Regions from separate parts of the Bacillus sp. ABA4_010 genome, predicted to be linked through region 1. Evidence: riboswitches for the same ligand, from Rfam matches in the RefSeq annotation. Region 1 holds a riboswitch; each other region holds the start of a gene.
The links. Region 1 has a riboswitch for cyclic di-GMP ahead of ACXAEO_RS09100 (response regulator). Riboswitches for the same ligand answer to the same signal wherever they lie in the genome.
Positions count from the first base shown of each region.

Region 2: another riboswitch for cyclic di-GMP. It lies ahead of ACXAEO_RS13250 (ATP-grasp domain-containing protein); the one in region 1 lies ahead of ACXAEO_RS09100 (response regulator).
Region 3: another riboswitch for cyclic di-GMP. It lies ahead of ACXAEO_RS07500 (HD-GYP domain-containing protein); the one in region 1 lies ahead of ACXAEO_RS09100 (response regulator).
Region 4: another riboswitch for cyclic di-GMP. It lies ahead of ACXAEO_RS07310 (methyl-accepting chemotaxis protein); the one in region 1 lies ahead of ACXAEO_RS09100 (response regulator).

Region 1 is NZ_JBSWUN010000003.1:1,599,219-1,607,146, reverse strand. Features, by position in the region: partial or broken gene ACXAEO_RS09115 (serine hydrolase domain-containing protein) at 110-1,422, opposite strand; gene ACXAEO_RS09110 (hypothetical protein) at 1,610-2,038, opposite strand; gene ACXAEO_RS09105 (YcdB/YcdC domain-containing protein) at 2,131-4,344, opposite strand; gene ACXAEO_RS09100 (response regulator) at 4,704-5,078, opposite strand; cyclic di-GMP riboswitch class I at 5,169-5,257, opposite strand; gene ACXAEO_RS09095 (hypothetical protein) at 5,507-5,662, opposite strand; gene ACXAEO_RS09090 (permease) at 5,678-6,562, opposite strand; gene ACXAEO_RS09085 (ArsR/SmtB family transcription factor) at 6,623-6,946, opposite strand; gene ACXAEO_RS09080 (hypothetical protein) at 7,309-7,452, opposite strand; gene ACXAEO_RS09075 (DUF4083 family protein) at 7,483-7,809, opposite strand; gene ACXAEO_RS09070 (GerAB/ArcD/ProY family transporter) at 7,914-7,928, opposite strand, start outside.
Region 2 is NZ_JBSWUN010000003.1:2,430,755-2,438,682, forward strand. Features, by position in the region: gene ACXAEO_RS13245 (methyl-accepting chemotaxis protein) at 1-489, opposite strand, end outside; gene ACXAEO_RS13250 (ATP-grasp domain-containing protein) at 486-1,664, opposite strand; cyclic di-GMP riboswitch class I at 1,875-1,958, opposite strand; gene ACXAEO_RS13255 (glycoside hydrolase domain-containing protein) at 2,320-2,970, shown strand; gene ACXAEO_RS13260 (response regulator) at 3,106-4,014, opposite strand; gene ACXAEO_RS13265 (sensor histidine kinase) at 4,014-5,282, opposite strand; gene gltP (glutamate/aspartate:proton symporter GltP) at 5,468-6,754, shown strand; partial or broken gene aspA (aspartate ammonia-lyase) at 6,957-7,928, shown strand, end outside.
Region 3 is NZ_JBSWUN010000003.1:1,277,065-1,284,992, reverse strand. Features, by position in the region: gene ACXAEO_RS07515 (peptidoglycan-binding protein) at 1-531, opposite strand, end outside; gene ACXAEO_RS07510 (sulfite exporter TauE/SafE family protein) at 751-1,521, shown strand; gene ACXAEO_RS07505 (GGDEF domain-containing protein) at 1,599-2,672, opposite strand; gene ACXAEO_RS07500 (HD-GYP domain-containing protein) at 2,846-3,463, opposite strand; cyclic di-GMP riboswitch class II at 3,498-3,581, opposite strand; partial or broken gene ACXAEO_RS07495 (cache domain-containing protein) at 3,933-4,985, shown strand; gene ACXAEO_RS07490 (methyl-accepting chemotaxis protein) at 4,986-5,933, shown strand; gene ACXAEO_RS07485 (methyl-accepting chemotaxis protein) at 6,000-6,947, opposite strand; partial or broken gene ACXAEO_RS07480 (HAMP domain-containing protein) at 6,939-7,928, opposite strand, start outside.
Region 4 is NZ_JBSWUN010000003.1:1,236,877-1,244,804, forward strand. Features, by position in the region: partial or broken gene ACXAEO_RS07275 (protoglobin domain-containing protein) at 1-272, shown strand, start outside; gene ACXAEO_RS07280 (methyl-accepting chemotaxis protein) at 549-1,037, shown strand; gene ACXAEO_RS07285 (hypothetical protein) at 1,078-1,668, opposite strand; gene ACXAEO_RS07290 (YitT family protein) at 2,092-2,715, opposite strand; gene ACXAEO_RS07295 (ABC transporter ATP-binding protein) at 3,298-4,140, shown strand; gene ACXAEO_RS07300 (ABC transporter permease) at 4,073-4,831, shown strand; gene ACXAEO_RS07305 (ABC transporter substrate-binding protein) at 4,863-5,870, shown strand; cyclic di-GMP riboswitch class I at 6,063-6,148, shown strand; gene ACXAEO_RS07310 (methyl-accepting chemotaxis protein) at 6,332-7,928, shown strand, end outside.

The DNA of each region.
Region 1 (7,928 bases):
CTCGTTTTCATATTAGTTTTATATCATTATGATATCACTTTTGTATATAAATGGAAAATTTTTAGGTGAAGTGGGCACAAAAAAAGAACGCAAAACTGCGTCCTTTTCATCAAGAGGTTAACGTTCGTTTATTTGTCCTGTCATATGACAAGTAAAAACATACCCCACCATTGATTGCCGAAAAACCAACAAGCAGCATCACAAGAAAAGCGACATCAGGAGCAAAAAGTTGAATCGTATGCCATGGAGTTTGGACGGAACATAACAGAAGGGGAATCCACGCTACAGCTAATAGGAGAAAAAGTACGCCTGCCACTCGCCAGCTTTTTTGGCGCTGCACTCCTAGTCCTGCCTTCGCTTTTTTTAATAAATAAAGTAAAAGAAGAGCCAAAATAAAGAGAACGATTAAAGTAATAAGCTGGATATATGGCACGGACCGAGAAACTTCAGCTGGCACTTCCCCGTTTAACATGCTAATGATGCCTTTTGTCAAATAAGACAGCGCCGCTTCTTCCATAATGTGATTTTTATTCGTTAAAATAACGCCTCCAAAGCCACTTTCAGGTAAGTAAAACATTTCCGAACGGGAATCAGGAGTTGAGCCTGAATGCCAAATCATCGGTTCCAAAAAGTCCGTTTGCGAAATGCGCCAGCCAAAGCCATATTGCTTCTCTCCATCTGTTGATGCGAGAGGTGACAAAAAAGCGCGGCGCTCTCTTCTTGAAGCAAGACATTTCCCTTTTGACCGCCAAGCAGCTTCAAAAATTCAGCCATATCCTTTGCACTTGCCGCTATATAACCGTACGGGGCACCGCCATTATCATATGGTACGCTACTTGCCCGCGGAATCCCAAACCATGACTGATAGCCAGGTTGATACCCTTTTTTCTCAACCGTTTCATAATTAGCGGCGGCGTGCTTCATTCCCAATGGGCTGAAGATGTTTTCTTCCATAAAGCGGGAAAAGGGCTGGCCGGACACTTCTTCGATAAGCGCCCCTAACATTAAGTAATTGGCATCACTGTATTGATACTTCGTTCCAGGAGCGGCTGTCAATTCTACATTCGAGAGCTTTTCTACACTTTTTCGAATGGCATCTCGATCTTTCGAGCCTTGATCTGCTACCAGTAAGCCTGAAGCTGTGCTAAATCCGCTTCGATGGGACAGCAGCTGTTTAATAGTCATGTCGGCTGCAGCTTTCTCGTCCTTCAGTGTAAACCAAGGGAGATACTCGTTTACGCGACCGTCCAACTCAAGCTTGTTCGCTTCTATCAATTTCACGACGGCAAGCCCGGTAAACGATTTGCTTAAAGAGCCAAGCAAAAAAGGAGTCTCGGTCGATACAACCTTTTTCTCTCCGCCTGTAACTCCCCAGCTCTTCGAATAAAAAAGACCGTCCGGCGACAAAAGTACCACCGCCATCCCTGGAATGCGATGTTCGTTCTTATATGACTCGATGTATTGCTCGATGCTCGCTTTCGTTTGTTGATTAGCGAACACGGAAGGCGCAGAATAGACAAGCGTCACACCGTATACAACTATGAGCAAGATCCACTTCATAACATATTTCATACTTTCTCCAGCCTTTCTTTTGAATACAGTGCGTATTCTATCGCATCTTCTTCACCTTCCATATGAAAACAGCCGGAATTGATAGTAAAAAGAGGAGCGGCAACCATGTCGTAAAGAGATCTGTCCAATGAAACGGCGTTTTGTGGATGTAGACCGCTTTTACCCATTCTCCTTCTTTTGCTTCGACGGCAATGACCAAGTGGCTCTCTATACCTTTCAACTCATAATATTTCGTGCCTTTTTTATAAAAGTTGGAAGCGTCACCATAATAGTCACCTGTCTGATCGTCAGCAGTCCGTTCGACTTCGCCTATCACTTCGCCGAGGTCTGTTTCCTTCACCTGCTCCTCGGTCACTTTATATACATGCCCGTTCCAAGAAACAAACGGATAGGCCCAGCTTAGCGCCTCGGCACGCCCTCCCCCGATGCATACAAGCAATAAACAGAGCGATATAATCTTCTTCATGCCAATTCCTCCATCTGTTGATGCACAAAAAAGAATCGTCACCTCCTCCCATTTTCATGATAGAGATGACGCTCCTTCTTTGTTCAGGCTTTCTATTTCACTTCGCCTATTATTTTCGCAAGGCGAATATTGGACACCGCGATATCAGCTAATGTTACTTCATGCTTCGGTGCGAAAACACCGTCTTTCGCTTCAAGCAAGCCGAACTTTTCAGCAAGAGCTACATAGCCTTTATACGATGCGTCGACTTCGGCTGCATCTTTGAATGGCAATGTATAAATATCGCTATGCTTAGCAGCTAAATCTAAGCCGAGTGCACGAACATACCAATAAGCAAGCTCTTCATTGGTCATTTTTTCATCTACTAAAAACGTATCTTTCGTCGTATCAATAATATGTTGCTGGGCTGCCAATTCGACGACAGAATATAACGGATGGTCTTTCGAAATGTTCGTAAACGTCGCGTTCTCTCTATATTCGGCATGTTCAAGCTCGTAATAATTGGCGATGGATTTCATGAGTACCTCGAGCGCTTCCCCTTTCGTCAGCGGGGTATCGGCATTAAAGCTGTCTGGATCGTCGACTTCAATAATGCCCATTTGAATGAGGTAGTTCAATTCTTTTTCAGCTGTTGGATGGGAAATCTCTACTCCCACTCCGCCTTGTCTCAGATCGTCACTTTGTGTCTCCCACTCGCCGGTCACGGCATTGTAATAATGGAACTGGTGGTCAAGGTCACGGGAATAAACGAGAGAATACATGCTCTCTTCCTGATTTGGATTCATATAGACAAGGTTGACCTTTAACGCATCTAAATAATCTTGCATTGCTTGTTCCTTTGAAACAGCCGTTTCGACGTTCGGCCACTCTGTGACGTTCGGTGAATGAACGCTATATTGCGAGATAGACCCATCGTTTTTCACAAACACATTCACTGCATCCCCAATGACTGGAAGACCGTTTTTCACTCTCGGGAACGAGAAGTGGAAGCCATCTTCGCGCGTCTGCTTGTCTTCACTGCTGATTGGATACGAATATTCATGAACCACAGACGGTGAATACTTTTTCATAAACGCGACCGCTTTTTCCATTGCCACGCTAGCTGTGACCTTTTTATCCTCTTTTTTCACCGGCCCGAACACATCTTCGGAAATGTCATAGAAATTGATGACTTCCCCTGTATTTTTATCAATTTCGATGCTGGACCCATGGCCTGAGTTACGGCTATGATACATGTAGTGCACGGAATAAACCGTTTTGCCAAGCATGTCATCTTCTCGTTCCGACACTTCTTCAATTTGCAGTTTGATATCATCATTTCCTGGCTTTAACAGCTTTTCAGCAATGGCCTTCGCCTCTTTTTCTGTAATTGGCTTCGCCGTGTCTTTCACCGGTGAAGCGGCAACCATTTTCACACTGCCCTTTTGAGGAAGTTTGTTCGTAAATTCCCCGTCAATGAGCCATTTTCCATTTTTCGCATGGATCGTGTTAATTGGCTTGTCTACTCCATACACAAGTTTGACTTGTGGTTCATTGTTTCGGAAGCTGTAGTCAACAACATATTGCAATGTGACGTCAAACTGCTTTTTCATTTGTTCGAGAGCTGCATCCGCACTCAATAAATCACGTTTTTCTTCATACGTCATTTTCTTTTCCGACGGTTCCCCACCGTAAAATTCCACAATCTCGCCGTTCCCAAGGACGCTAATGCTAACACTTTGTCCCATCACAGGAAGATCATTATGTAGTTTTTCAAACATGAAATGGTAACGAACCGGCTCTGTTAAATTCATGGACCCTTGATGATAACGTCCATTGTCAGTCATGACTCGATACGAACGATCTGGCGCATGTGCTTTTATAAATGCTTCCGCCGTTTGAAGTGCCTCTTTTTCTGTTACTTTTGCTGGAAAAAGAGCGTCTTTCGTATCAGCTGGAGAGTAATAAAACGATTGAAGCTCTAAATCTTCCCCGATGAACTCAGCACCGCCGTATTCTGTTTTGCTTCCAGACTCTTTATGAAATGAAAGATGATAACGGACGACTCCTTCCTCATCTTCCATATAACGATGCCCTGTATCAAAATAGAAATCTTGACTCACTAAATGGTCAAACTTGCCTGGAAACCATTTTTTTAGCTTTTGGATTAGCATTTCTTTCGTAACTTCTGACTCTGTGCTTGCCACCATAAACATCGGCTTATCCTGTGCCTGCAAGTTCATCTCATTCGCCAACGCTTCCGTCGAAAAACCTCCGAATGCTAAAGCTGCAGATAACGATATAACACCTATTTTCTTACTCTTCACTTGATTTCCCCCTCTTTCTTTCTTTACACACTAAATGGTAACATATCCCATAATTAAAATACCATTTTTTTCTATAAATTTGAAAGAAAAATAGAACAAAAGGTCTCTTTATTCCGCTACATGCAACTATTAATCTAGGAATTTCGACATGATGATTGAATAAAAGATAAAAGCGTTCAAAACGAGAAATGAATATCCACTTCCTGTTTCGAACGCTTTTATCAAGTTGCTATTTATACACTATATATACTTAATAGAAAAACGTCACAAGAGGTTCTTTATCCCTCCTAAATGATCATTCAAAGGTTAGAAAATTCGGCATCACCACCCTTTGGTCATACCGAATTTTCTAAATCGATTTATATAGCAGCCGTTTCATATTTCAAAGGCTGCAAAACAAGCTCTAACATGTCAATATGAGGTTTGACTACAAAATCCGCGGCACCAAGTTCAATGGCATCCACAATAATTGACTGTTGGTAAAAAGCCGAATAAATAATGACATTAGCTAACGGATTCATCGTTTTAATTTCTTTTAGTACCATTAATCCGTCCACTTGCGGCAAAATAAGGTCGAGTATGACGAGATGTGGAGCAGATTGCTTATAGTATTCGATGGCTTCTTCTCCATTACTAGCTTCCAAAATTGTGTAGTATCCATTATTCCATAATATATCTTTTAATCTCTTTCTCACAGGTAAACAATAATCACAAATAAGTACTGATTTGTTCAAAACATACTACTTCCCTTTCTTCATAAATTAGGCAAATGAGAACGGAGTCATATTGTTCACGTAACAAAATGGCGAAAAAAATTCCTCCATTTCGGCAACCCGGCCACCATGGTAATCGACATTACTTTAGGTCCGTGGCTTTGCGTCTCCCACTTTCGTGAAATTTGCCCTAGTAGTATATTATCATAAAAATGTAAAAAGATGTCGAAAAATGTATACCAGAGGAAATATTGTCAGATTTAATCCATTTATGTATAGTTAAGCAATTAATCTAAGCATACGTAATAGACAATACTGTGTAAAGCCAATATGAGTATATAAGCAAAAAGAGCTCCTAGATGTCCCGAAAAAAGAAGGCTAGAAACAGTCGTCATTTTCTTCCCTTCTTTTTTCAGATTTGATTAGGCCGCTCTGTTCAACTGAAAAGATTATTCAGCTTTCTTCTCCTGTTCTGATTGTTCTTTCTCACCCTCACAACCACTCGCTTGCTCATCGGTTAATGCAACTTCTTCAAATACAACGTCGCAGCAATCTTTTTTAGGCTTTGAGAATAAATTTTTAATTGTACTCATTTTATTGATCATTGGTTTCACCTCCTTTTAAAGAACTGTTTGTACGATAAATCCAGTTGTCATCGCCACCATTAAAATGGACACTACAAATGCAGCCACTAACTTTGGTTTAAACAATTTGTTCAATAACACAACTTCAGGTATACTCGCTCCCGCTCCTCCTATCAGAAGGGCGATAATAGCTCCAATTCCCATCCCTTTACTGACTAATGCATCCGCTATCGGTAAAATGGCTTCAGCGCGAATATACATCGGGATACCAAGCACAGCCGCAATCGGAATCGTCCATAAATGGTCTCCTCCAGCGTATTGGACAATGACATCTTGCGGAACAAAATCATAAATAAACGCTCCGATGAAGACGCCAATTAGTAAGAAGGGCAACACAGGATAAAAGAATGACCATGCATCTTTAATGGCTACCTTCCATTTCGGTACGTTTACATGATGACTTTCGTTGTGCCCTTTTCTCACCCTTACATCTCTCACAGAGTTTTTAAATCCTAAAGCATCCCATACAACGCCAATCAACATTGAAAATAGTGCAATGATTACTATGTAATAAAGCATCAATTTCCACCCAAGCAACGTCCATAACAAAATGACAATAACAGGATTTAATAATGGAGAAGCAATTAAAAATGACATCGATGGTCCAAACGGCGCTTTCGATGATAATAGCCCTGCCAAAATCGGAATGGTCGAGCAAGAACAAAACGGGGTTAAAGCACCAAGTCCTGTCCCATAAAGATAACCGCTCCATCTATTAGGCCGCTCAAGAACCCGTTTAATTTTGTCCTCTGTTACCTTTTGCTGCAGTAAACTCACTAAAAAGCTAATCACTATAAACAGCGCCGTGAGTTCTAGAAATAGGATGAGAAATGTTTTGAAAAAATCTAAAAAAGTACTCATTGATTTCCTCTCCTTCTTTATATCAACTTTTTTTGATTTAATAGATAAAATTTTTTCCCCTCAATCTCTAGGGTAAAAAATACAGCACAACTCTGGTGAAAGCATTGCTTTTACCTCTGTATCGTTTAGCTCATAATAACTCCAGGTGCCAACCTTTTCTCGTTGAATCAATCCTGCATCTAAAAGGATTTTAAGATGATACGATAATTTCGACTGAGGTAATTCGGTAAGGTCGATTAAATCACAAACACACGTTTTTCCTCGCTGATTGAGTATATACAAAATCTTTAAGCGAAGTTGATCTGCTAATGCTTTAAACTTCATCTCATAAGCGTCAAATGAAATTGACTCCCCTTTATCTGGTGTAAAATAAACCGTCCTCATAAACGTCTCCTCTCTTACATCAATTTTTTTTGATTTAAAAATCACTACAACCCCACATTCGAGGTGCGGTTAATACATCAACTTTTTTTGATGTAAACTCATTATATTCCTCGTTATCTAAAACGTCAATCAATAAATCAACTTTTTTTGATTTATTGATTCTTCTATTTAAAGAACTGTTGAAAAAGGCCGTAACTAATCAACATGATGCCAATGACACATAAAAGATAGGTTACTCCCATCAATGGATAACCGAAAATCTCTAAAAATGGATGGCTTTCTTTAATGGCATTGATTGGCGTAATAATTTAAAATGAAAACACTCCTCTCGCCAGTTGCAAAAAGAGTTTATATTCATGAGGCTATTGAAAGAAAGCAGTCCAAATTACGGCGATGACGATAATGCCTACTACAATGGCGCCGCCGATAGTGGGACTGCCGTATAGGGAACGATTAGAAAGATCATCTGTTTCAATCGCACTTTTCTCCTCTTCTTTATCGCTCATCCTTTCCCCTCCTTAGCCAGACATCTATTCTTAGTTTTTCCTTTCGCTCTCTTGATTCTCCATAACTTTATCCAGTTTATCTTCAATCCTTTTTAAAGCTTCATTTCGATCAAATTGATTCTTTAATAGCCTTCTAACAAACAAAAACAACGACAGAAAAAACAAAAATATTAATGAAAGCATCATCAATTGAACGACTACATCACCAACATACATCATCATCACCTCATCTACTGACAGACAACACTCTGCTGTTATACAAATTTTACCACAACATACTTTCCAAGTTAAGCCATTTACGCATGCACTCAAAAATTCCCCGTTAAACACCCACAAAGAAAAAGCCGTCCAGAACACCGCTTATCTCCAGACCGCCTTTTATCAAGCTTACGTTCATTTCTCTCAGACTAAATTCCCCGTAAAACTTACCTTATTTCTTCTCGCATTACACCAACTTCTCTTTACACCGTAACCCT
Region 2 (7,928 bases), 830 kb from region 1:
AATTGGGAGGAAAAACGATTTATGTACTCCCCACTTATCTTCATAAATATCACTGGACACTTCGCTTTTTTGCTCGAACGACTGTTTTTGATCAGCTGTAAAAGGCGATTCAACCATGAAATCTTCACTGCCGTTCAACGCCACTATCACATCTTGACCATTTACCCGTGATAACACATACACATACTCAATACCTTTGCGTGCTTCTATGAAAGTATCTAAGTATTGCTTTAAGTCATTACCGTATTCCTCAGGATTTTCCATTACCTGCTCGATAAAGTCACTATCCAGTCCCCCAGCTAACGTCCTTCCATTTTCTTGCAGTCTATTATCAAATTGAGATAATACATGATTATTTGTAATAGAATTCATAACATTTCCTAAGAAGCCACCGATTACAAGTGCAAAAATAAGAAAAGGGACTAAAAAACTAACAACAAGCTGTGCTTTAATCGACGTTTTAGGATGTAACAAGGGAATTTTTTTCATCGGTTCTTCTCCTGAAAAGTTTTTAATTGCTTCATTTGAATGAACTGCGTCAAATCTAGCTGTAACACTTTATTGTTTTCTTGTAAATCAGGGCTCTTAAAGAAAACAATCGCGAATGTTCGATCATTTTGAGCATGAATTTCCCGATATTCTAAAAGATGTGTGAATTCTTTTTTAAACGCGCTATGATCTACCTTCTCGACAAGAGACTGTGAAACATTCGATGGAATTTCTGCACAACAGAAGCTGTAAACAGCTGTATCCATTTCTTCCATCACAGCTTTCCAATCAGGACTTGTTCCAAGGAAGTAATGTTCATATACGTTACATCCGTACGCGTAAAAACCTAAATCCGTTGTTCCAGCTCCTGCAAAACGCAACGGGTTCACTTCAATTGGCACAACACGGCTCCTATGCTTCTTGATCTCAAAATGAACTGGATAATTTTTTAAAGGAACAACTTCTTTCAATTTCATCATAAATGAAAGAATATCATCATGAATCTCTTCGATTACTTCCTTCGAGGTGAAATAAATCCGGTCAGACGTATCATATTCGTCTTTGAATTGCCTTTTAAACATGTTCAAAATCACTGGATTTCCTTCATGATCAAAGTAACCGTCTACTGCATACTCGTCGCCTTGAATCCATTCTTCGATTAAAATATGATTCCCATTGATGACATTTTGATTGTAAACATTTTGAGAAAGAATAAAATCGGCATGGAGTTTATCAAGAGCTTGGTTCCATTCGTCTGCATTTTTGATTTTGTAAACTCCGACACTTGAATAGCCCATCGTTGGCTTGATGACGACTGGAAATGGAATACGTTCTGTGTCCAGTTTAAACAGCTCAGCAATACCGACCACTTTATAAAAATAATCAGGATATATGTTAGAAAGAAGACTTCGGAGTTCCCCTTTATCTTTCAACGTTTTTGACCACAGATATTGCTTACTATCAGGTGCATTCGCTTCAAGTAAAGTTAAACAACTCTCCGAATTCGTTAGCAAACGTTGTTGATCATTCCATCTAGTGAAAAAATCTTCTGCGCGTAAGCCGGATAATTCACTTGAACTCTCTTTATCTGTTTCCTCTTTTAACACAGGAATTTCAAGTTTCTTTAACGTTTCGACTAAAAGGGGTGAAATAATTTGTTCATTAATGATAATCATATAACCATTCCTTTCCTAGCTGATTGTACATTCAATTCGGATTCATCGTTGCTGCGAGTCGATTAGCATTGGCATCCCTTCATTATCGCTACTTTCCGCCTAACACTTTTTCTGTTCACCAATTTTAAGCTCGGGGTTTTGCTGTCATAAAAAAACCACTCCGAAAAAGAGTGGATTCATACATTGTTCAACAAAATGTATTCCAGCTTCTTCGGTAACCCGGCTGCCATTGCATCACGCTTTAGACCCGTGGCTTTGCGTCCTTGCTTTTCAACAAGTTTGCCTTTATCGGAAAATAATAATGAAATGAAACACAAGACTATCTTAGTATAAATAAGAATAAATATCTACATTTTTCTACAAATAACTGGATTTTTTTCTTTAAAATTCGACATTCACCACTATTTTCATAGGTATATTGTTTTATATAGATTTACTTGCATAATTCGACACCTCTTCATTCAATCGAGAAGTACCACCATCATTGATTCAGACAACTTAAGTTTTCTCTCAAAGCTTTAGAACATTTAGTATGACCACTCTTTAGTGATGTCGAATGTCCTAGGTCGATTTATATCAATGAAAGAAGGTTTAGCCCAGACTGTTCTATCATATACATGAAGGAGGTTCGACTTACTATCGCGGAGGTGACAAAATGGTAAGAGTGGTATGGGGTGTCGACTCGGCGGCAAAAGTAACGGAAGAGTTATTTACTTGTGTCAAAAACAAGCTCGGTTATCCGAAATATTGGGGGCGTTATTTGACTGAGATTTCAAACGTATCAGATGGTTTGACAAAATCAGAGATTACCTTTCTCCGAAATCGAGACATCAAAGTCGTCCCTATCTATAACAAATTAAAGGAAGCGGTAGGCTATACCGAAGGAAGAGCTCGAGCCGTCAACACACTGTTTCACGCACGAAGACTAGGGATTCCTAAAAATAAAGTGCTATTCGCAAATATTGAGGATTACTTTGAAGTAGATGAAGCATGGATTCGGGGATGGGTAGAGGCGATGTATCCGAGCGGGTATCGACCTGGCATCTATCAAGATCCGGTCAAAGGAGCCTTTTCAGCTGCTTATTGCGAAGCCGTTCAAAATAATCCACTCGTCGCCGAGCAAACCATTCTTTGGAGCTGTATGCCAAGACCCGGTACAACAAAAGAACAGCGCGCTCCAGCTTTTAAGCCAGCTGCTCCAAAATGCAAAGCCAATGTTTGGCTCTGGCAATATGGAAGAGATTCTTCGATTTGTCCAGTCGATACAAACCTTGCGAATCGGAGATTATTAGATTACTTGTATTAAGAATAGGGCTGTCTGAAATGGAATCATCCTCCTTTTTCAGACAGCGTCTTGAAAGCGGACGTCACGAGCGATACTAAAGTACGGATCAGTTGTCCATGGTACACAAAGCAAGTTTGGGCCATCAACTAAACTCATTTATTCCACTAGCTGTCTTGCTTCGATAAAAAGTGCCTGAATAAATTTTTTCATATTAATTCGGCTCTGATTACTCGCTGTTTTGTTTTTATTCTCCAGCTCCAGCATTTTCTTACGCACTTCGGAAAAGTCAAAAAACGTAGCGGAATATGCTTCAAATTTTGGATTCGAGTAGTCAGTCAAGCCGAGGGAAGCGATATGGATGAGCGCTTGATACAAAGCCCGGCGTACACGTTGCTCTGAAGCTTTCATTTCTTTCTGAATGTCGCTATCATCCGCTGTTTTCCCCAATTTGTCTACTGCAATCCCCCAAAAAATCTCTTTTAAAGAAGGAAAAATATAGGCACTCCCTAATCTTTGCTTTTCCTGCTGGAGAAAGCCCAAAATTTTGATTAAGTCTTCACTTCCGCTTTCTCCAATCATTCCTAAATCGGAAATTAAAGTGCGCCCTGCTTCTATGATACTTTTTTCTTGAAACGGAAGGATCGATCGATTCGTAAATAAGCTCAACGATTGTTGAACACCTCGAATGGACTGTTCGAGCAATATTCGCTCATTCACTTTTTTTAACGCACCTGAAATCTCAAGGCGATTCAACGGTTTTGTAATATAGTACTCCACCCCTAAGCTATACGCCTCGCCTATTAATGATTTTGCTTCCACTTGTGAAATCATCACAAATTTTCCTATAAAGTCCGGCGCGAGCATGCGAACGGTTTCAATACCATCCCTTATTGGCATAAGTAAATCTACTAAAACGACATCCGCTTTTTTAAGAAGAAGCAAATTATGATCGATAAAAACTCCATCTTCCGCTTCACCTACAACCTTTCCTAAATCCTCATCTTCAATGAGATCAGTAAGCATAGCCCGAATCGCGGGATCGTCGTCAACAATAAAATAATTCATCATCCTAATCCCCTTTGTATGATTGAATCTACTGGAATTTCTAATACAAATGTCGTTTCTTTATAATCATCTCTCAGCCAAACTTTCCCTCCCCATTTTTCGGCTGTTTGCTTTACATACGACAGACCAATACCAGTTGAAGAATTCCCATCTTCATCAAATTTAGTCGTAAAGCCCTCTGTAAAAATCACTTCCTTTAATCTCGGTGCGATGCCAGAGCCGTTATCGCTGACGCGAAATTCTACTATTTCTCCTTTACGTGTCACATCCAGACTAACATGCCCTTCCTTCTCAATCGCTTCCACGGCATTGGCTAATAAATTATTGATTAATGACAGCACACTATATACGTGGTATGGAGGATGAACACCCTTAACGTGAAGCGAAAAAGAAACCTCTTTTTGAAGCAACTCGGCATATCGCTCATTTGATCGAAACATAATACTTCCAAGCTGTTCCAACTTCATATAATCCTGTAGATCTTCAGATGATATGAGCTTAGAAAGTCCCGCATAAATACGCTCGTTATCCTTTTTAATTTCATGGATGAGGCCGGCAATTTGCAGTGCCGTCTGTGCTTCATCTTTTGCCACTTCTACCAATTTCAATTTCCGATAAAAATCATAGCACATTCGTGTGATATCTTCCGCATATTGCATCGTTTTTTTGAGCTGAACAGACTCCTCATATAAATTAGAAATAAACAACAACATTTCTTCTTTTTGCCTTCGTTGCTTTTCTTCCTCAAGTTTCACCTCTCTTAATTTAAAGATATTAAAGAAACCAAGAACAAAAAAACTTCGGATAAATGCGATTAAAACAAGTTGTTCCATCTCCATAAGTGAAATCGTTTGAGCAGTTAAAGACGAACGAATAGCCATTTCCGATATGCTCGCACAAAATTCAACAACAACTCCAAGCAAGCCAATGAGCATCGGCTTGTTATGACGTTCATTGAGCTTCGTCCAATGGAAGGCAAAAGCGTATGCAAGGTAATAGAAAAAAGCCGGAAAATGAAAATACAAAGCATCAGCTATAGCTAATTCTCGTATTCCAACAGCTAGCCCAAATCGAAAGAAGAAGACACTTGCCCCAGTGAAAAAGCCTGCAGCCATTGGGTGAATCCCTTTCCCCCACAACAGGAGCAAGAAAAAAACAGGTGTCCCTAGGCTCACCCTAAACGCATCTTCGAATGGAAAAAATTTAAATTCGCCTGCAAGAGGAACCGCCAGCATCATAATGACTAACACCCATACGCGTTCTTTCAATTTCCGTTCTCCTCTCACGATGTTGTAAACATACACATTGTACTGAAACAAGAAAAAAGTAGAAACAGTTTTTCACATTATTTTTTTATTTTTTCTCTCTCTGTATGTTTTTGTAGGTTTCCGTAGGTTCCTGTAGGTAATCGCTTACAATTCTATCAGTAAAGAACAAAAGGAGTGGGAGAAACATGAAAAAACTTAAACTTGGATTAGCGTGGCAAATTGTCATCGGGCTTTGCAGCGGGATTGTCATCGGTGCATTATTTTACGGAAACCCAAATGTTGAAGCCTTTCTTCAGCCAATTGGAGATATTTTTATTCGTTTAATTAAAATGATTGTGATTCCAATTGTTGTAGCGACACTCATTGTTGGCGTAGCCGGTGTTGGAGACATGAAAAAGCTCGGAAAGCTAGGCGGCAAAACCATTTTATATTTTGAAATTATCACAACTGTCGCCATTATTGTTGGATTGCTCATTGGAAACTTAACTCAGCCTGGAGCTGGCGTCAACATGAACGAGTTAGGAACAACCGACATCAATAAATATGTAGACTCTGCCCACGAACAGCAGAGCCATGGCATTGCCGAAACCTTTATTCATATTGTTCCATCGAATATTTTCGATTCATTAATGAAAGGCGAAATGCTCGCTATCATTTTCTTTTCAGTTATGTTTGGACTGGGTGTCGCATCGCTCGGCGAAAAAGGAAAGCCTGTTCTTTCTTTCTTTGACGGCGTAGCAGAAGCCATGTTTTGGGTGACAAATCAAGTCATGAAGTTTGCTCCATTTGGGGTGTTTGCTCTTATTGGGGTGACAGTCTCGAAATTTGGAGTAGCCTCCCTCATTCCACTCGGAAAGCTTGTTCTAGCGGTATATGGAGGCATGATTTTCTTCGTCATCGTTGTTTTAGGTCTTGTCGCGAAATGGTGCGGAGTAAATATTTTAACCCTCATCAAAATTTTGAAAGATGAAATCATCCTTGCCTTTTCTACTGCAAGTTCAGAGTCTGTTCTTCCGAAGATTATGGAAAAAATGGAGCGCTACGGATGCCCGAAAGCCATTACCTCTTTCGTCATTCCAACAGGCTATTCGTTCAACTTAGACGGCTCGACGATTTATCAAGCCATTGCGGCCATTTTTATCGCGCAAATGTATGGAATCGAGATGTCCATTGTAGAACAGCTAACACTTGTGCTTGTATTAATGGTCACATCTAAAGGGATTGCCGGAGTTCCAGGTGCCTCTTTTGTCGTATTGCTTGCAACATTGGGTGCACTTGGACTTCCAATGGAGGGGCTTGCTTTCATCGCGGGGGTTGACCGCATCTTAGATATGGCTCGTACAGTTGTAAATGTAATTGGCAACTCTCTTGCTGCTATTGTTATGTCTAAGTGGGAAGGACAGTTTGATAGCCAAAAAGCACAGGACTATGTTGAAACATTTCAATCGAAAGGCGAAACAACGGCTGCATAAAGAAACTCTTATTGATAAGGGGACTACCCATTAATAAAGAATAAAAGAAGTGTTTAGTTATTTTATGCAAATAGGACTATTTAGTCGAATTCCAATATAAGCTGTAACTTTCTATTTTGCTGATAGTGTTTGAAGGGGCATATTCTTCCCTTCAAACACTATCCCGTTTATACATTGACCAACCACATATGGAGGAATACATATGATCAAAGAAAAAGTACGAATTGAGAAAGATTTTTTAGGAGAAAAAGAACTGCCAAATGACGTCTATTACGGCATTCAAACATTACGAGCTACAGAAAATTTCCCCATTACAGGCTATCGCATCCATGAACAGCTTATTAGAGCATTAGCCATTGTAAAAAAAGCAGGTCCTTGCCAATATGGATGTGAAACGTTTATATGAAGGACTTGGAGAAGTCATTGTTCAAGCGGCTGACGAAATTATTGAAGGAAAATGGCATGATCAGTTTATCGTTGACCCAATTCAAGGCGGAGCAGGGACATCCATGAACATGAATGCAAACGAAGTCATTGCAAACAGAGCCCTTGAGCTGCTCGGGAAGGAAAAAGGCGCTTATATCGAATTGAGTCCGAATAGCCATGTTAACATGTCACAATCAACAAATGACGCGTTTCCAACAGCTATTCACATCGCAACCCTTCATTTAATTAACACCTTATTAGACACAATGAAAAATATGCAGGCCGTGTTTAAAGCAAAAGCAATCGAGTTTGACCATGTCATTAAAATGGGAAGAACACATCTTCAAGATGCCGTTCCGATTCGTCTCGGTCAAGAATTTGAGGCCTACAGCCGAGTATTAGACCGTGATATGAAACGTATTAAGCAATCACGTCAGCATCTATACGAAGTAAACATGGGTGCCACAGCGGTTGGTACAGGTTTGAATGCAGATCCCCGCTATATTGAACGTGTCGTGAAGCATTTAGCAGATATTAGCGGTCTTCCTCTTACAGGTGCAGAGCATCTTGTTGATGCGACCCAAAATACGGATGCATACACAGAAGTATCCGCTGCCTTGAAAGTATGCATGATGAATATGTCAAAAATCGCCAATGATTTACGTTTAATGGCATCAGGACCACGTGCGGGTCTTGGTGAAATTAACTTACCTGCTCGTCAGCCAGGCTCATCAATTATGCCAGGAAA
Region 3 (7,928 bases), 320 kb from region 1:
TTGGGCGAATGCAACATCTCCTCTAATCCCGTAAAGCTTGCCGAAATCGATATAATATTTCCCTACTAGTGGTGCATTAGGATTGATTCTCGTAACGAATTGATTCAATTGTTCAGCGGATAAGACAGAAGAACCTATAATGGAAATGTCTTGTGTGAATGGACTGACCACAGTAATAGGTTCTGGAATAATAGCTACGTCAAACCCAGCTTTCTTGGCCTGTTCTTGAAGCTTTTCTGCCCGTTGCTTATCTTGAAAGACCCCAATTTGGACACGATATTGATAAATTGGAAGCGGGTTCGGACCATTTGGAACTGGAGTTTCGTTCTCGTTCGCCTTCTTTGCCATTGCCTCGTTCAGCGCCTTTGTCGTTACAGGTCCAACAATCCCGTCGACCGTGATTTTCTTGTTTTGTTGAAACTGTCGAACTGCCTTTTCAGTTAGTGGTCCAAATATCCCATCGATTGCGCCATTGTAAAACTCTAACTCTTTTAAATCTTGCTGTAATTTAATAATGGTTTCCCTCCGCATATTGTCATACCTCCTGTCATATATACTAATCTATGAAAAGAGAAACAAAGGAGTATAGACGAATATGGGAGTAAGTGAAAATTGTTTATCATATGATGCCATTAGCTGAGGCAATCCGTTTATAAAATCATACTGTGATAATGAGGATTGAATCTTGGAGTGAAAGTCTTATTCTCGTTTGAATAAAGACTATCTTTTAATAAAGACAGGAGAAATAAGATGAGCATCGAGATTACCATCATGGGATTACTCGTCGGCTTTCTCGTAGGTCTGACAGGAGTCGGAGGAGCCGCACTATTAACCCCCGTATTAATATTCGCAGGGATTCAACCATCCATTGCGATAGGGACGGATTTTATCTACAATTCCATCACGAAGCTATTCGGAGTAGTGCAGCATTGGAGACAGAAAACGATTGATTTTCAATTAGTGAAATATTTGGCATTGGGAAGCATCCCGAGCTCTGTTTTGGCCATTGTTAGTTTGTACGCCTTTCCACTGTTCCAGCAACATCAAGAGCCCATTTTGAAGCATGTACTTGGATATGTATTGGTATTGGCAGCAACTTCCATTATCATTCAAGTTTTTTTCAATAAACGTTTCTTTTTTAATCGCTGGCAAATGCAGCCACTCTCTCAAAAGCGGGGATTGACAATCTTCATTGGGGCTGCATTTGGGTTTATTGTTGGGCTGACTTCTGTTGGGTCTGGATCGTTATTTGCCATTGCCATGTTGTATGTATATAAGATGAACCCTGTTCAATTAGTAGGCACTGACATTGCCCATGCGTTTCTTTTAGTGACTGTTGCAGGGCTGATAAATGCCGGACTTGGAACCGTTAATTATGTGCTAGCAGCTAATTTGCTGTTAGGGTCCATTCCCGGTGTCATTATAGGGAGTAAGCTATCTGCCAAGGTTCCAGCGAAACCGTTAAGACTAGCCGTGGCTGTGCTTATTTTCATGAGCGGATTCGGTCTCATTTTAAAATGAAAAGAACGTTACCGAAACCACATGAAAAAAGGAGCATTCTTGTGATAAGAAGCTCCTTTTTTTATGGATTTTTCTAATTATAATGCCCATACTTGATTGCGACCGTTTCGTTTCGCCTGGTAAAGGGCTTTGTCCGCTTGTTGGAAAATATCCTCCCCTTCTATTTTGACACTGCTAGGAAACGTTGCGGTTCCAATGGAAATCGTAATATGGATCGTTGACTGATCAGGCAAGATAAAGTCATGTATTTCGACTGCCTTGCGAATTCGTTCACCAATTTCTAACGCATGGGCGGCCGAACAATCAAGAAGCAGCACACTAAATTCTTCCCCGCCGTTTCTTGACACAATATCAAACGAGCGAGCAGTTCGAACGAGCACTTCTCCTAACTGTTTTAAGACTTCATCTCCACCAGGATGGCCGTATGTATCATTGACTTTTTTAAAATGGTCAATATCGATTAAGAGAAGTGATAGCTTTTCATCCTTCTCTTTCGACCGCCTTAAAGCCTCATTGTACAAGGCATCAAATTGGCGGACATTGTTCAAGTTCGTTAAGTAATCAGTCGTCGCACTTTTTTCGAGCTGCCAAAATAGTTCATTCGACTTTTCAATATATTCGGCCGTCATATAAATAAATAAACTGCCAATGAAGGAAATGCCGACTTGAATCGGAAAAATCTGCCACACTGTTTCTGCATCTAAATTAATGCTTAAGCCAATAAAAATGAATATTAAAGAAATAAAGCATAGGAGCATCATTCTCGGGAGCCTGTTCATCTGTAATCGTACCGCCAACGCACAAATCAGCCCTGTTGTTAAAATAATTGCCGCCCCAGTAATGGCCGATTGACTCATACCAAATAACGTAATCCGGGTAATCGCGATGACAATGCTCGAAAGAACCGCTGGAATCCATCCGACATAGGCTGCTGCGGTAATCGGAGCTAAGTGCCGTAAATCGACCCTCGTTTCCTCGTTGACCGAGATGGCAAAAAGCATGACAATGATGCCTAATACCCCGAACAACCCACCTGACCATACGGCATAGGCTTGACTATGTTTAATCGCTGTATATTTTTTCGACCAAATTCCTGCAAGAAAAAGGAACGTAATAAAAATGCATATATTGACAAAAAACTGGGCCAACATCCCGGCTTCCTCCTAAAAAGAGTCTCTTAATTTCTATATCTTTAGCTTAATTCATATATAAATTGATCTAGAAAATTCGACATAGTCAAAGAACGGTTATGCCAAATTTTCTAGACCTAAGCGGATGTCACACTCAAACATTCAAAGGGTACACGAACCGCTTCAAGATTTTTCTAAATGGATGGATCTAGTTGCTCCTTTTTCACCATATGGATGAAGCGATCAACTAAGTTGCGGTCATAACATGTTCCGGCTAAAGCCGTCAATTCTTTAAAAGCCTCTTCGCTTGTGAGCGCTTTAGAATACGGACGATCGCTCGTCATCGCCTCATAGCTGTCCACAATGCGCAGCATTTTGCAAAATAGCGGAAGTTGGTCATCTGTATATTTGTAAGGATACCCGGAGCCGTCTATGTTTTCGTGATGAAGTGACGCAAACGTTGCGTCCACACCACAATCGTCTAAAAATTTCTTGATTAAAACCTCTCCGTATAAAGGATGGTTCATCAACTCGCTCCATTCCTCTGTTGTCAGTTTCGTTTCCTTTTCTAAGATAGCAGAAGAAATGTAGAGTTTGCCAATATCATGAAGAAGGATAGAGTTAATCAATCCATTTCGAACTTCTGAAGAAATATGGAGATGTTTGGCAAATTGAAGAAACAGTACGGCGGTATTAACAGAATGAATATACGTATGAAAATCATGCTCCCTTAAGGCTTGTAGTAAAAAAGAGATTCGTTGATTCATAGAAAGAGTAGAAAGACGATGTTCCAGCATAAAAGCCGTTGTCATGGCAAGTTCCTCCTATACGAAAAGTAGTAGTGATTGAGGATTAGCCGGTTGCACCACTCGCTCCGCACAGCCTAAGTGCCCATTTAACGGCCTATGCATCAACGCTTTCTAATCTATAAATGTATTATCTTTTATATCGGAATAACGAGACATAATTAAAGCGTATTTAAAAACATATGATTCTTTAAATAATCTGTTATACAAAAATATTAAAAGAAAGCTCCTTAAATGTCCAATAAATCCCTCTTGATTTTCCTTCTTTTATTTATATAGGTTCCCTGTAATCATTCGACACCTCTTCAGTCCATCGAGAAGCAGCACCATCGTTGATCCAGCCCGTTCTTTTGGGTATGTCGAATTTTCTAGATCGATTTATATAGAAAAATCTAAACTGAAAATTTCAATTTTTCTTTTGAACTTGTAAGAAATCTTGGAAAAATATATAATTTTTTCTTGCAACTACCATCTTATGAGGAGGACTACTATGAAACGAAGTTTGCAAAAACAAATCCTTTACCCGGTTTTGGCTTTGCTTTTTATAACAGGCATCGTCTTAGCCGTCATTAACTATAAAATGAGTGTCGACCTATCTGTGGACCAATCGACCGAGCAGATGAAGACGGCATTAGATCAGGCCGACCAATTAGTCCGCATGTTTCTCGATGAACATGAGCGAGATTTATTACAATTAACGAGTATGGATACCATTGAAAACTATGGAAACAATCCGGCGGACTCGCAAGGAAACGTGCTGTCTCATTTTGAACGCTTCCATGAAGCCTCTCCTAATCTATTAAATAGCTATTTTGCAACCGAAAAAAACGACATGCTCCTTTACCCTGACACCGAGCTTCCAGAAGGATACAAGCCGACAGAAAAAGACTGGTATAAGCGTGCCGTTGCCAGCAATGGAGCTGTCATTTGGGAAGAACCATATACGGATATTGCCACAGGAAAAACCGTTATTACGGCACTTAAAGCGGTTATAACAAATGAACAAACAATTGGTGTAGTCGGCATTGACATTGAGATTAACCACCTCTTCGAATTAATTGAAAAAATCAAATTCGGAGACACCGGCTATGCGTTCATGGTTGATAAAAATGGTAATATGATGGCACATCCTGATTCATCCGTGCGCGGAAAAAGTGTATTAGATGAATCATACTATCAGCAAATGCAAAAAGCTGGCAAGGCAGGAGTCGTCTATTATACATATGAGGGAGATCAAAAGCTTTTAACGTTTAAAACGGATGAGAAAACCGGGTGGAAACTCGCGGGAACGGTGAAAATGGATGAATTTGAAGCAAGAGCGGAAAGTCTCTTGTCCCCGCTTGTCATCACTTTGCTTGTGATTGCCCTTCTTGCTTCTATTCTTTCCTACTTCTTCGTCCGAAAGATGATGAAACCGATTCGATCGCTTCAACATGCGATGGAAGAAGTTGAAAAAGGGAATTTGACGGCTCAAACAGACGATAGTCGTCAAGATGAAATTGGGCAGTTGGCAGCAAGCTTTGCCAATATGACAAATGAAATGAAAACATTAATTAGGCATATTCACAAGTCTTCTGAACATGTCACAGATGCATCGCAAACGCTCATGGCAAGTGTGCAGGAAAATACGGCCTCAGCGAATGAAGTGGCGGTGACGATGCAGCAAATTGCCAGCGGCGCTTCTAATCAATCAGAGCTGATGGAGTTAAACGGAGAAATGATGGCATCTTTAAGTGAAGAAGTGCAAAAGATTAAAGAGCAAAGTCATGATATACAGACAAAATCAATGGACATGATGCGCGTTGCCCAGTCAGGTATTCAAACAGTCGACTTACTCGATGAGCACTCTCAAAAAACGAGCAGCATGAATGAAAAAATGATGGAAGTCACAGCGAATTTAAGCAATCGTTCACAAGATGTTGGGAAAATTGTCAATACGATTAGCGGCATCGCCTCCCAAACGAATTTGTTAGCGTTAAATGCAGCAATTGAAGCAGCTCGTGCTGGTGAACATGGAAAAGGATTTGCCGTCGTAGCGGATGAGGTGCGAAAACTTGCAGAACAAACCGAGAATGCGCTACAAGAGATTGCCAATATTATTGAGCAAATTCAGCAAGAAACCGATATGACCTTCCGTTTAATGCAGGAAGCAAACGGTGTATTTCGTGAGCAAAGCGAAATAGTCGTTCAAACGGAACAAGCATTTACTATGGTAAACGAAACCATGCTTCGGAATAATGAACAGATTCAGCAAATTGTGGGCAACATTAACAGAATTGCTTCACAAAAGGAGCGAATCACATCGAACATGGCGCAGATGAATGCCATTAGTCAAGAAACAGCCGCTGGAACGGAACAAATATCGGCGTCCATTCAAGAACAAACCGCTTCGATGGAGCAGTTAAGCAAGCTTGCCTCAGAACTGGAGAAATCTTCTGCGAACATGGCCGAACAGCTTCATCGTTTTCACATTTAAGATAGAATGAAAAAAGGAGGAACCACAGCGGTCCCTCCTTTTTTTCATACACAAAGTTATCACAACCTACATTTTAAACTGCTTAACTGTCTGTTCTAAATCAGTGGCCAATTCGCTTAAATCTTGAATGGACTGGGTAATTTGTTCAATCGATGACAACTGCGTATACGCAGATTCAGCCACTTGGTTCGCGGCGGCAGAGGCTTCGCTTGCCATGCTTGCAGATTGTTCCACAGAGACTGTGACTTCCTCCGTACTAGCAGACATTTGTTGAGAAGTAGCCGCTACTTCTTGAATTTGGAACGTTACTTGTTCGATCGACATAAGAATATGTCCAAATGCTTCCTCTGCAGTGTTCACTACTTGCAGGCCGCTTGCCGCTTTTTCTTCTCCTTCTTTCATGACAGCAACAGCTTTATGTGTATCACTTTGTACAGCCATAATTAGCTCGGCAATTTGATGAGCGGATTGCTTCGAATCTTCTGCTAGCTTCCTTACTTCATCTGCTACCACCGCAAATCCGCGTCCATGCTCTCCCGCTCTTGCCGCTTCAATCGCTGCATTTAACGCAAGCAAATTCGTTTGCTCGGCAATTTGAGTAATGACCTCAATAATTTGGTCAATTTGTTGCGAATGATGTCCGAGGAGCTTTACAAGAGAACCACCTTCTTGTACAGAATGGCTAATTGATTGCATTTGTTCAATTACATCGTGTAAAACGGCCTGTCCTTCTTGCGCATTTTTCGACGCTGTAGAGGACGAATCAGATACGGAATTGGCGTTCTCTGCAATCCGCTGCACCCCTGTTGAAATTTCTTCCATCGCCCGTGCCGTTTCTTCCGCATTTGTTAGTTGTGTTTCGGAACCTGCTGCCACTTCTTGAATAGCCGCTGTTACTTCTTTCGTCGTTTGCGCCGTTTTCTCTGAATTCACTTGGAGCTGTTCAGCAGCATTGGTTAAGTGCTGTGCGGACTGATGAAGTTTACCTAAAAGCTCGCGAAGCGAATGCAGCATATCATTGAAACTTGTTCCTAATTGGCCAAGTTCGTCATTCGTCACAACTTGCACTTGTTTTGTTAAGTCCCCCTTGCTGACTTCTTCTGTCACGGCGGCCATTTGTCTAATTGGTTTCATAATAGAACGAATCACACCGTAGGCAAAGAAGGCGCTGATAATGGTCATAACAACTATGACAATGAGCATTAAGTTCAAAATTGGTTCTGCGGTCTCTTTCGCATCTGACTGATTCATCGTCCCTGCTACTATCCACCCCGTCGTCGGATTTGTCGCATATAGCACTTGCTTTAATGTACCGTCATGCTCATAGGAAACTTGTCCTTGATTGGCTGTTGTGAGAGAATTCACGATTTCAGAAGGCAAGTCACTGCCAGGTTCAGCTGTTGGGTGAAAAGCAATTTTGCGATTTGTATCCAAGACGAATGGATAACCGTTCTTTCCGATTTTCGCCGTTGAGATCGTGTCGTTCATGACATCCATTTCGAGGTCAAAAGCGACGACCCCGGCCTTATCTTTCAATGCAACGGCAACCGTGACAACATGTTTGCCAATCGAGTCATCGAAATAAGGTGACGTGATGACAGGCGTCCCGTTTGCCGCCATTGCTTGCTGGTACCACGGTCTTTCTCGCGGGTCATAATCATCTGGCATATCGGTCGCCGGTTCATCTGAAAACGTGCCATCTTCTCTACCGATATAAACAGAAAGCAATCCCGTCGTCGCACTGTAAAATTCACGTAAATGCAGGCGGAAATTCGTGGATGCATCTTCTTTCACTGCACCTTCATTTAATTCAGACGCCAAAAATACAGCCTGTTCTAGCTTTGGCTGAATGGTCGCATCAATTAAACGATTCAGGAAAAGAACGTTTTGTTCGGCACTGACTAAATTTTCTTGCTCTAAACTGCTTTTTGCACTTTGATAAGAAGCAACACCAATAAGAATGCTTGGAATGAGAAAAATGGTGGCAAATGATAG
Region 4 (7,928 bases), 360 kb from region 1:
ATCGGCTGAGAGAGACGTTAAAAGTTCATTTAGTAGAGTTATTCGGTGGTGAGATTGACGAAGAGTTTTTAATTAAACGCCTTAAAATTGCCCAAGTTCATTACCGTATCGGTCTAAAGCCGGCCTGGTATATGGGCGCTTTTCAAAATGTTCAGCACTCTTTAATTCATATCATTGCTAGAGAAGTTAATACTAAAGAAGAAGCAGCTCGATTCACAACAGCTGTCACGAAAATATTAAACTTAGAACAACAAATTGTTCTCGAGGCATATGAACGGGAAAATGTAAAGAGGCGTGATGAACAATATGAGGCAGCCAAACAAGAAATAAAAAGAAAAATCGTAGATACAAGTCTTGAATTAACGTCTCTTGCAGAACAGTCAAAAGCAGCGGTCGAAACATTGATTGGTAACAGTGATGCGGTCAATCAAATGGTTATTGAAAGTAATGAAGATTCAACGCGAGCGCAAACTTTTGTCAAGGGAGGACAAAGTAAAATCGAGGAACTTGTCCAAAATATAAAAATCATTAGCAATAGCATAGAAAAGATGAATGCTTCTGTGAAAAAACTATCCGAATCTTCCTCACATATTACATCTGTCGTGAAAATAGTGCAAGGTATCGCTGATCAGACGAATTTACTTGCACTGAATTCAGCAATTGAAGCAGCAAGAGCTGGCGAGCACGGAAAAGGCTTTGCCGTCGTCTCAAGTGAAGTAAGGAAACTAGCGGAAGAAACGAAACAATCGGTCGGAAAAATACAAGAGCTTGTACAAGCATCCAATACATATACCGAGCATGTAAGAGAAACGTTAATAACGGTTAATGAGACTGTTCGAATGGGGAACGAAACATCTATTTATACAAGCGAGTCGTTCCAGCACATTTCGCAATCCATTCATCAAAATGTTCAAAAAATGAACCTTGTCAAAAATCAAATGGACGAATTGGTAGCGGCTATTAAGGAAATTGGCCATACGACTGCCGGTGTCACAGAATCTGCTGAACGCCTAACTGAAACAGCAGAACTAGCATAAGAAAAAGAGAGGTTGACTAAGAGCAGCCTCTCTTTTCATTTTAGGCAATCTCCTTCCGATAATAAACAGCAGACAACCGTTTTAAACCTTTTAGTTTTCCAAGTTGTTCGTCCAGCATCGCAAGTGCCTCAGTTTTGTGGCCTTGTTGAACGTGTTCTGTAACCTCAAGCCAAGTGACATAATCTTGATCTCGTATTTTCCCCTTATATTTCTCATAACTAGAGTTGTCCTGTTCTTCATAGGCAACGACCGCGCTGTAATACCATTTCACATCTTCATCTTTCATTTCTAGAAGCAGCGCTTTTACTTCTGCATATTGCTTTTTCTTGGTGAAAAGGAGAAGTTGGGCTGCTTGCTGCATACGCTTAGTACGGATGCGTTGAAGAGACGCTTCCGCTTTTTGGATGTCATCATTGAAAAAATGATAAAGAAATTGATAATGTGCCTGTTTCGACTTGCCGAGAAATTTCATAATGTTCTTTTCATCTTTTTCAAATAAAATTGGATAAAATGAAAGCCATAATGAAAGAATGAGAAATCCAATAAAAGTAACAATGATGATCGATTGAGAAACGTTCAGTATGCCCATAATAAGAGCGGTAATAAATAACGCAATGTATAGCCAAATCAACGAAATCCCTCCTCCATACTTTTGTGTCAGCATGCTAGTGATGAATGAGCCACATGAGACACCTTTTTCTTCATTTTCTTCTAATATTATACATGATGCGAGAAAATCCGTCGTTCTTTTCTTGAAAACAAAGTCATATCAACGGTTTTCTGAGGAATTTGCCGAACGATTATGTTTTTAGAAAAGTTTAGGGATGTATGCACCGGGAAAAAAATGGATAGAACGCAATAGTTCATCCACTCTTATCGTTTCACGAGGTGGATGTAGGCAGTTAAGAAGGAGGGGAGGGCTATTATGCTATACAAAGTGAAAGCATGGCTGAGATTAACACCGAAGGAGAGGTATTTGTTATTGTTTGCCATCGCCGCACTGCAAAAAGAAAAGCGCCAATAGAAAAAGTCCACCGAAATGGCGGACTTTTTCTTATATATATGCGTTTGCATTTTCAGCAGAATCTTTCTTTTGGTAGGTCATGATTAAATCTGTTATATAGGCACAGATTGCAATCGATAGAACAGTATAAGCAACTTGATGCCAGTTCAAGTAAATAAGTGAAATCGATACAACGATACCATCAAATAGGAAATATACTTTTCCAATTGAAAGACGGGATAGTTTACTAATAAGGATAGACAAAATGTCATCTCCACCCGTGGCACCGCCGTGGCGTAAAATCAATCCGAGACCGAATCCTACAAGAATACCGCCAATGACCGCTGCGATGAACAAGTTTTGTGACAAGTTCACTTCAAACGGAGAATAACGCTCCATTAATGCGTAGAAAACAGAGAAAGAAGTTGCGCCAATGATCGTTTTTATGACAAGCCGTTTTCCAAGTAATTTAAAACCGAGTAAAATTAACGGAATATCGAGCAGCAGCATCGTGATAGACGGGGAAATGTTAAAGAGTTGCTTCACTAATAAAGCAATGCCGATAAAGCCCCCTTCAGCCAAATGGTTTTGCACATGTATGTGATAAAAGGCTGCCGCCAATATAAATGAACCTAAAATAATGATACCTGTTTCTCGCCAACGAATCCATGTCATAGTTATTCCTCTTTCGTAGTTAGTTTTTTTGATCTTTTCCGTTTGGAAACTAACTACGCCATATACAGCAAAGAGCGAAAGCCCTTTTATGTGCAGTTAGTTTCATCAACTAACTACCACCCTATATATAGCAAAAGGAATAACGAGGTCGTTGTTCCAACATAATGTCGCCCACTTTCGTTTTTGTTGACTACAGTCGAATGAGCAACAAAAACGCTACGTATACGATGAATCTTGCCTGTGCCAGATGCTCCTTTGAGCAAGCATGGTATCAAAATCCTTTCAAGGAAATATATATATCTATTTTACCATATGAGCATGAAATAGAGGAAAGAATATGTTTTCTTTTCGAATGAATTCTTTTTTCATGCCCATTGTTAGCGATACATGTATTCAAATTTGCCAACATAAAAAAGAAGAAAACGCATCGCAAAGACAGTCTCGATCATAGCTTGAAAAATTTTTGTTTAAAAAGTTAGAATTTTTATTTTTTTATAGTTGACAAAAACAGTAGGATTAATCATTATTAGTAAATAAGAATAAAGTATATTAATCCAATCGGAATTATGGCGGGGTGAATTCATGTATTTAACGATAGATGGCATTGAAAAGAGCTTTGTCAATGAGCGAAAAGAGAGCGTCAAGGTACTCGATCATATAAGCCTGTCAGTAGAAAAGGGCAGCTTCGTCTCCATTGTTGGCCCATCAGGCTGTGGGAAATCGACCCTCTTATACTTAATTGCAGGACTTGATAAAGCAGATCAAGGCGAAATACGAGTCGCTGGTCAAAAGGTGACAAAGCCGGGTCCAGAACGGGTCGTCGTGTTTCAGGAAGCAGGTTTGTTTCCATGGTTAACAGTACTGGAAAACGTAACGTATGGACTTTTATTGAAAAAGATGCCGAAAGAAGAAGCGAAAGCAAAAGCACTCGATGTCTTAAAAATGGTTCATCTTAGCAAGTATGTAGACGCATATCCGCATCAGCTTTCAGGCGGAATGAAGCAAAGGGTATCAATCGCCCGAGCGCTCGTGATGGAACCGGATATTTTATTGATGGATGAACCGTTTTCTGCGCTTGATGAACAGACGAGAATGGTACTGCATAAAGAGTTGCTGGATATTTGGCGGAAAACGAAGGTGACGATTTTTTTCATTACGCACAATATTCGCGAGGCGGTTCTTTTATCAGAGCAAATTGTCGTGTTTGCGACTCGTCCAGGGAAAATTAAGCAAATCATTTCTGTTCCGTCGACGAAAGATGGCGTCATGCCGGACAGCGTTACCCTTAATACCGAGCAAAAAGTGCTGTCCATCTTACAGGAAGAAATTGAAAAAGTGCTGAAGGAGGAAATGGGGGATGACTACAGCTTTAAGACGGATCATCTTCATCGCAATCATAGCGGCGATATGGGAAGCCACATCTAAATTTTCAGGTCTCCCGTCATTTATGTTTCCAAGCTTAACTCAAGTGTTTGAAACATTGTTTAACGGTATCGTCAGCGGCCAAATAACAGGGGCCATTTTAAAAAGTCTCGGACGCATTGTGCTTGGATTTGCGATTGCGATTATTACAGGTCTTATTCTCGGATATTTCATTTGGCGTTATAAGCTGGTCGAGGATACACTCGGATTTATCGTCACCGCTTTGCAGTCTATTCCAAGTATTGTTTGGTTTCCACTCGCTATCATCTGGTTTGGGCTGAATGATTTGTCCATTTTATTCATCGTCACAATCGGGGCGACGTGGACCATGACCGTTAATGCCACAAGCGGGTTTAAAAATGTTCCGCAGCTCTATCAACGTGTCGCCAAAACATATGGTTCAAGCGGTTTTCACTTTATCCGTACCGTCATTTTACCTGCTTCCGTTCCACAAATTATTTCCGGATTGCGAATTGCCTGGGCTTTTTCCTGGCGTGCATTAATGGCCGGAGAATTGCTTGGTGGGGGCGGCGGACTTGGTCAGCTGCTGGAAATGGGAAGATCACTTGGACAAATGGACTTAGTGATTTCTGTCATGATCATCATCGCGGTTATTGGAACGATTGTTGATAATGTCGTGTTCTCCCGTTTAGAACGAAATGTTCAATTAAAATGGGGGATTAGCCAACGTTAAAAAATATAGTCATATAAAAGGAGAAACAAACATGGGGAAAAAATCATTAGTTGCGCTGCTCTTATCCGCTTTATTTATTGGAATTTTGAGCGGATGCGCCCAATCGTCAGGAACAGAAGGAGAATCATCGGGAGAAAAAACGGTCAAAATCGGCTATTTTCCTAACTTGACTCATATTGCGACAATCGTAGCGTTAGAAAAAGGTTATTTTACAGAGGAGTTTGGAGAAGAGGTAAAGCTTGAAACAAAGACGTTCACAAATGGCGGATTGTTTATGGAAGCAATGGCGACAAAAGCGATTGATGTTGGAACAGTCGGTCCTGGTCCTCTATTAAACTTTTACGTAAAAAATCCAGAGTACCACTTAATCTCAGGAGCGGTTAACGGCGGAGCTGTTCTCGTAGCAAGTGAAGCAGCCAACATTAGCGATTTGAAAGATTTAGACGGAAAAAAAGTAGCCATTCCAGTTATCGGAAGCACACAGGACGTTATGCTTCGTAAAGCGCTTCAAGACGTGAACTTAAAGCCAACGACCAATGGAGGCACCGTAGAACTTTATGCAGCAGCTCCGGCTGATACGACTTCACTATTCATTCAAAACTCGGTAGATGCAGCCGCAACGCAAGAGCCGTGGGGCTATGTATTGGAAACACAAGCAAAAGGAAAGCTTTTGCTGAACTGGGATGAGTTTGCTTGGGGGAAAGAATCTACGAACACCGTTGTAGCCGCAAGTAAGGCGTTTAAAGAACAAGAAGAATATGTCGCTGCGTATTTAAAGGCACATAAAAAAGCAGTAGACTTTATCCAAAGCAATCCAGAAGAAAGTCAAACGGTTGTGATGGAACACTTAAAAGAATTGACTGGAAAAGAATTGAACAAAGAAGAAGTATCAGCAGCATTATCACGTTTAGAAGTCACAACAGACGTGAACGAACAGGTTATTCAAGAAATGGCTGATATTAGCCAAGAAGCAGGTTATGTTCCGAGCAACAACATTGAAGGCATGATTCAGCTGCAGTATTTAGAAGGATTGAAATAATCATTTTCTAAATCGATCTATATAGTTCGTAGAAAGAAGGGCATAGGTTAAGAGACCTGTGTCCTTTTTTCTGTTATAAAAATAGGACATTAGATTTTCTACTTGGAAGAAAAGCGTTAATTTCTATACAACTACGCCTTATTGTAGTAATATTCTAATAGTCTATAAGTGAGAAAAATGATTGAGTGAACAATTAAATATAGGCAAACTATCTTAAAGGATAGGACGCAAAGCTACAGGGGCTAATGTCTCAATGACAACGCCAGCCAGCTGCTCTTTTGACAAAGATTCCTTTAAACTGCCTCTCATTAACGGACGAAGCAGTTTTTTTATGTTCAAACGTAACACCCGGTCATTGGATCGCAATACGTCCTGCGGGGTCTCACAATAAAAGGCAATAGTATAACGGGCGTTCATTGAAAAGTCGGCACCACTTAAAAGTATTTGGAGGTAATAAAAAGATGAAATTAACAATCAAGAAAAAGCTCATTAGCAGTTTCCTCCTCGTCACTCTTATTTTTAGTTTGGCATCTTTTTTTTCTTATAAAAATGCGAAAGAGATGAACGAGTCTTACGATTATTTATTAGGAACAGTGGCAGAGTTGCGGTCTATTGCAGAAGAAATTCATACGTATACAGCTTTGCAAATCGGTTACTACCGGGCCTATATGCTATATGAAGAGGAAGAATATCGAGACAAGCTCAATGAAGCGAACGCCGTAATTGATGCGTTAGTTGAAAAAGGAAACGAGATTGCTACATTACAAGAAACAAGAGATCGGCTGAATGCTATCGGCGGATTGAATGAAGAATTCCGAGAAACGACTAACCGCACTATAGATACAGCTGGAATCGATAAAGAACAATCGGTTGCTCAAGGGTTAAAAGAAATTGTCCCAATTAGCAAAGAACTGACAGAAAACACGGAGTCGATGAGCAGTTGGCTGAAAAACGATATTATGATTCCGCGAGTAGAGGAAACGAAAGAGCATTCTGCTGATGTGTTAACTCAAGTGATGATTTTAAGCATCATCGCTTCATTAATAGCGATAGCCAATGGATTCATTAGCTCACATTTAATTTCTACCCCCATTATTAAGTTGAATGAGGTAACGAAAAAAGTAGCAGCAGGTCAGTTAAATGTTGAAATGGTGCGTATTAAAGGGAAAGATGAGCTATATGATTTAAATGAATCATTCAAGCAAATGACGGAGCATTTACGTGAGATGATTGGAGGAATTGCGGCTAATTCCGATCAAGTGGCAGCTTCTGCGGAGCAATTAAATGCAAGTGCCGGCCAGTCCAACCGAGCAGCCGAAACTGTGGCCGCGGCGATTCAAGAAATTGCTGGAGGGGCAGAAGCGACGACATTAAGACTTGATGAAAACTCCAAATCTCTGAAAGAAGTGCTTGAAGGCATTGTCCAAATTTCTCAAAGCTCTGATCAAGTAGCCCGTCTATCGAACGAAACAACTGTTGAAGCGGAAGAAGGCGGACGATTTGTCGAGAAAAATTTAGAACAAATGCGATTTATCCATGAATCAGTCAGCCGTTCGAATGAAGTGATTTCCAATTTATCTGAGCGTTCGAAAGAAATCGGCTATATATTAGATGTCATTAGCAACATTGCCGCACAAACGAATTTATTGGCCTTAAATGCAGCGATTGAAGCGGCAAGAGCAGGCGAACATGGAAAAGGTTTTGCGGTTGTAGCGGATGAAGTCAGAAAACTGGCGGAGCAATCACAGCAGTCCGCTCAAAGCATCGCTGACTTAGTGAACATCGTGCAAAAAGATACAGAAGAGTCTGTTGCAATTATGAATGAAGTAATGGAAAATGCGAAGCAAGGTGTCGAAATATCAGAAGCAACATCTAATAAATTTGTTCAAATATTAGGCAGCACAAGAAAGATAGCACCACAAATCGAAGACGTAACGGCAACGGTTCAACAAATGTCAGCAAGCCTCCAAGTGGTGTCACAATCAGCGTCTGAAATCTCAGGATTAGCGGAGATGAATGCATCCAGTTCTGAAGAAGTCGCTGCATCGACAGAAGAGC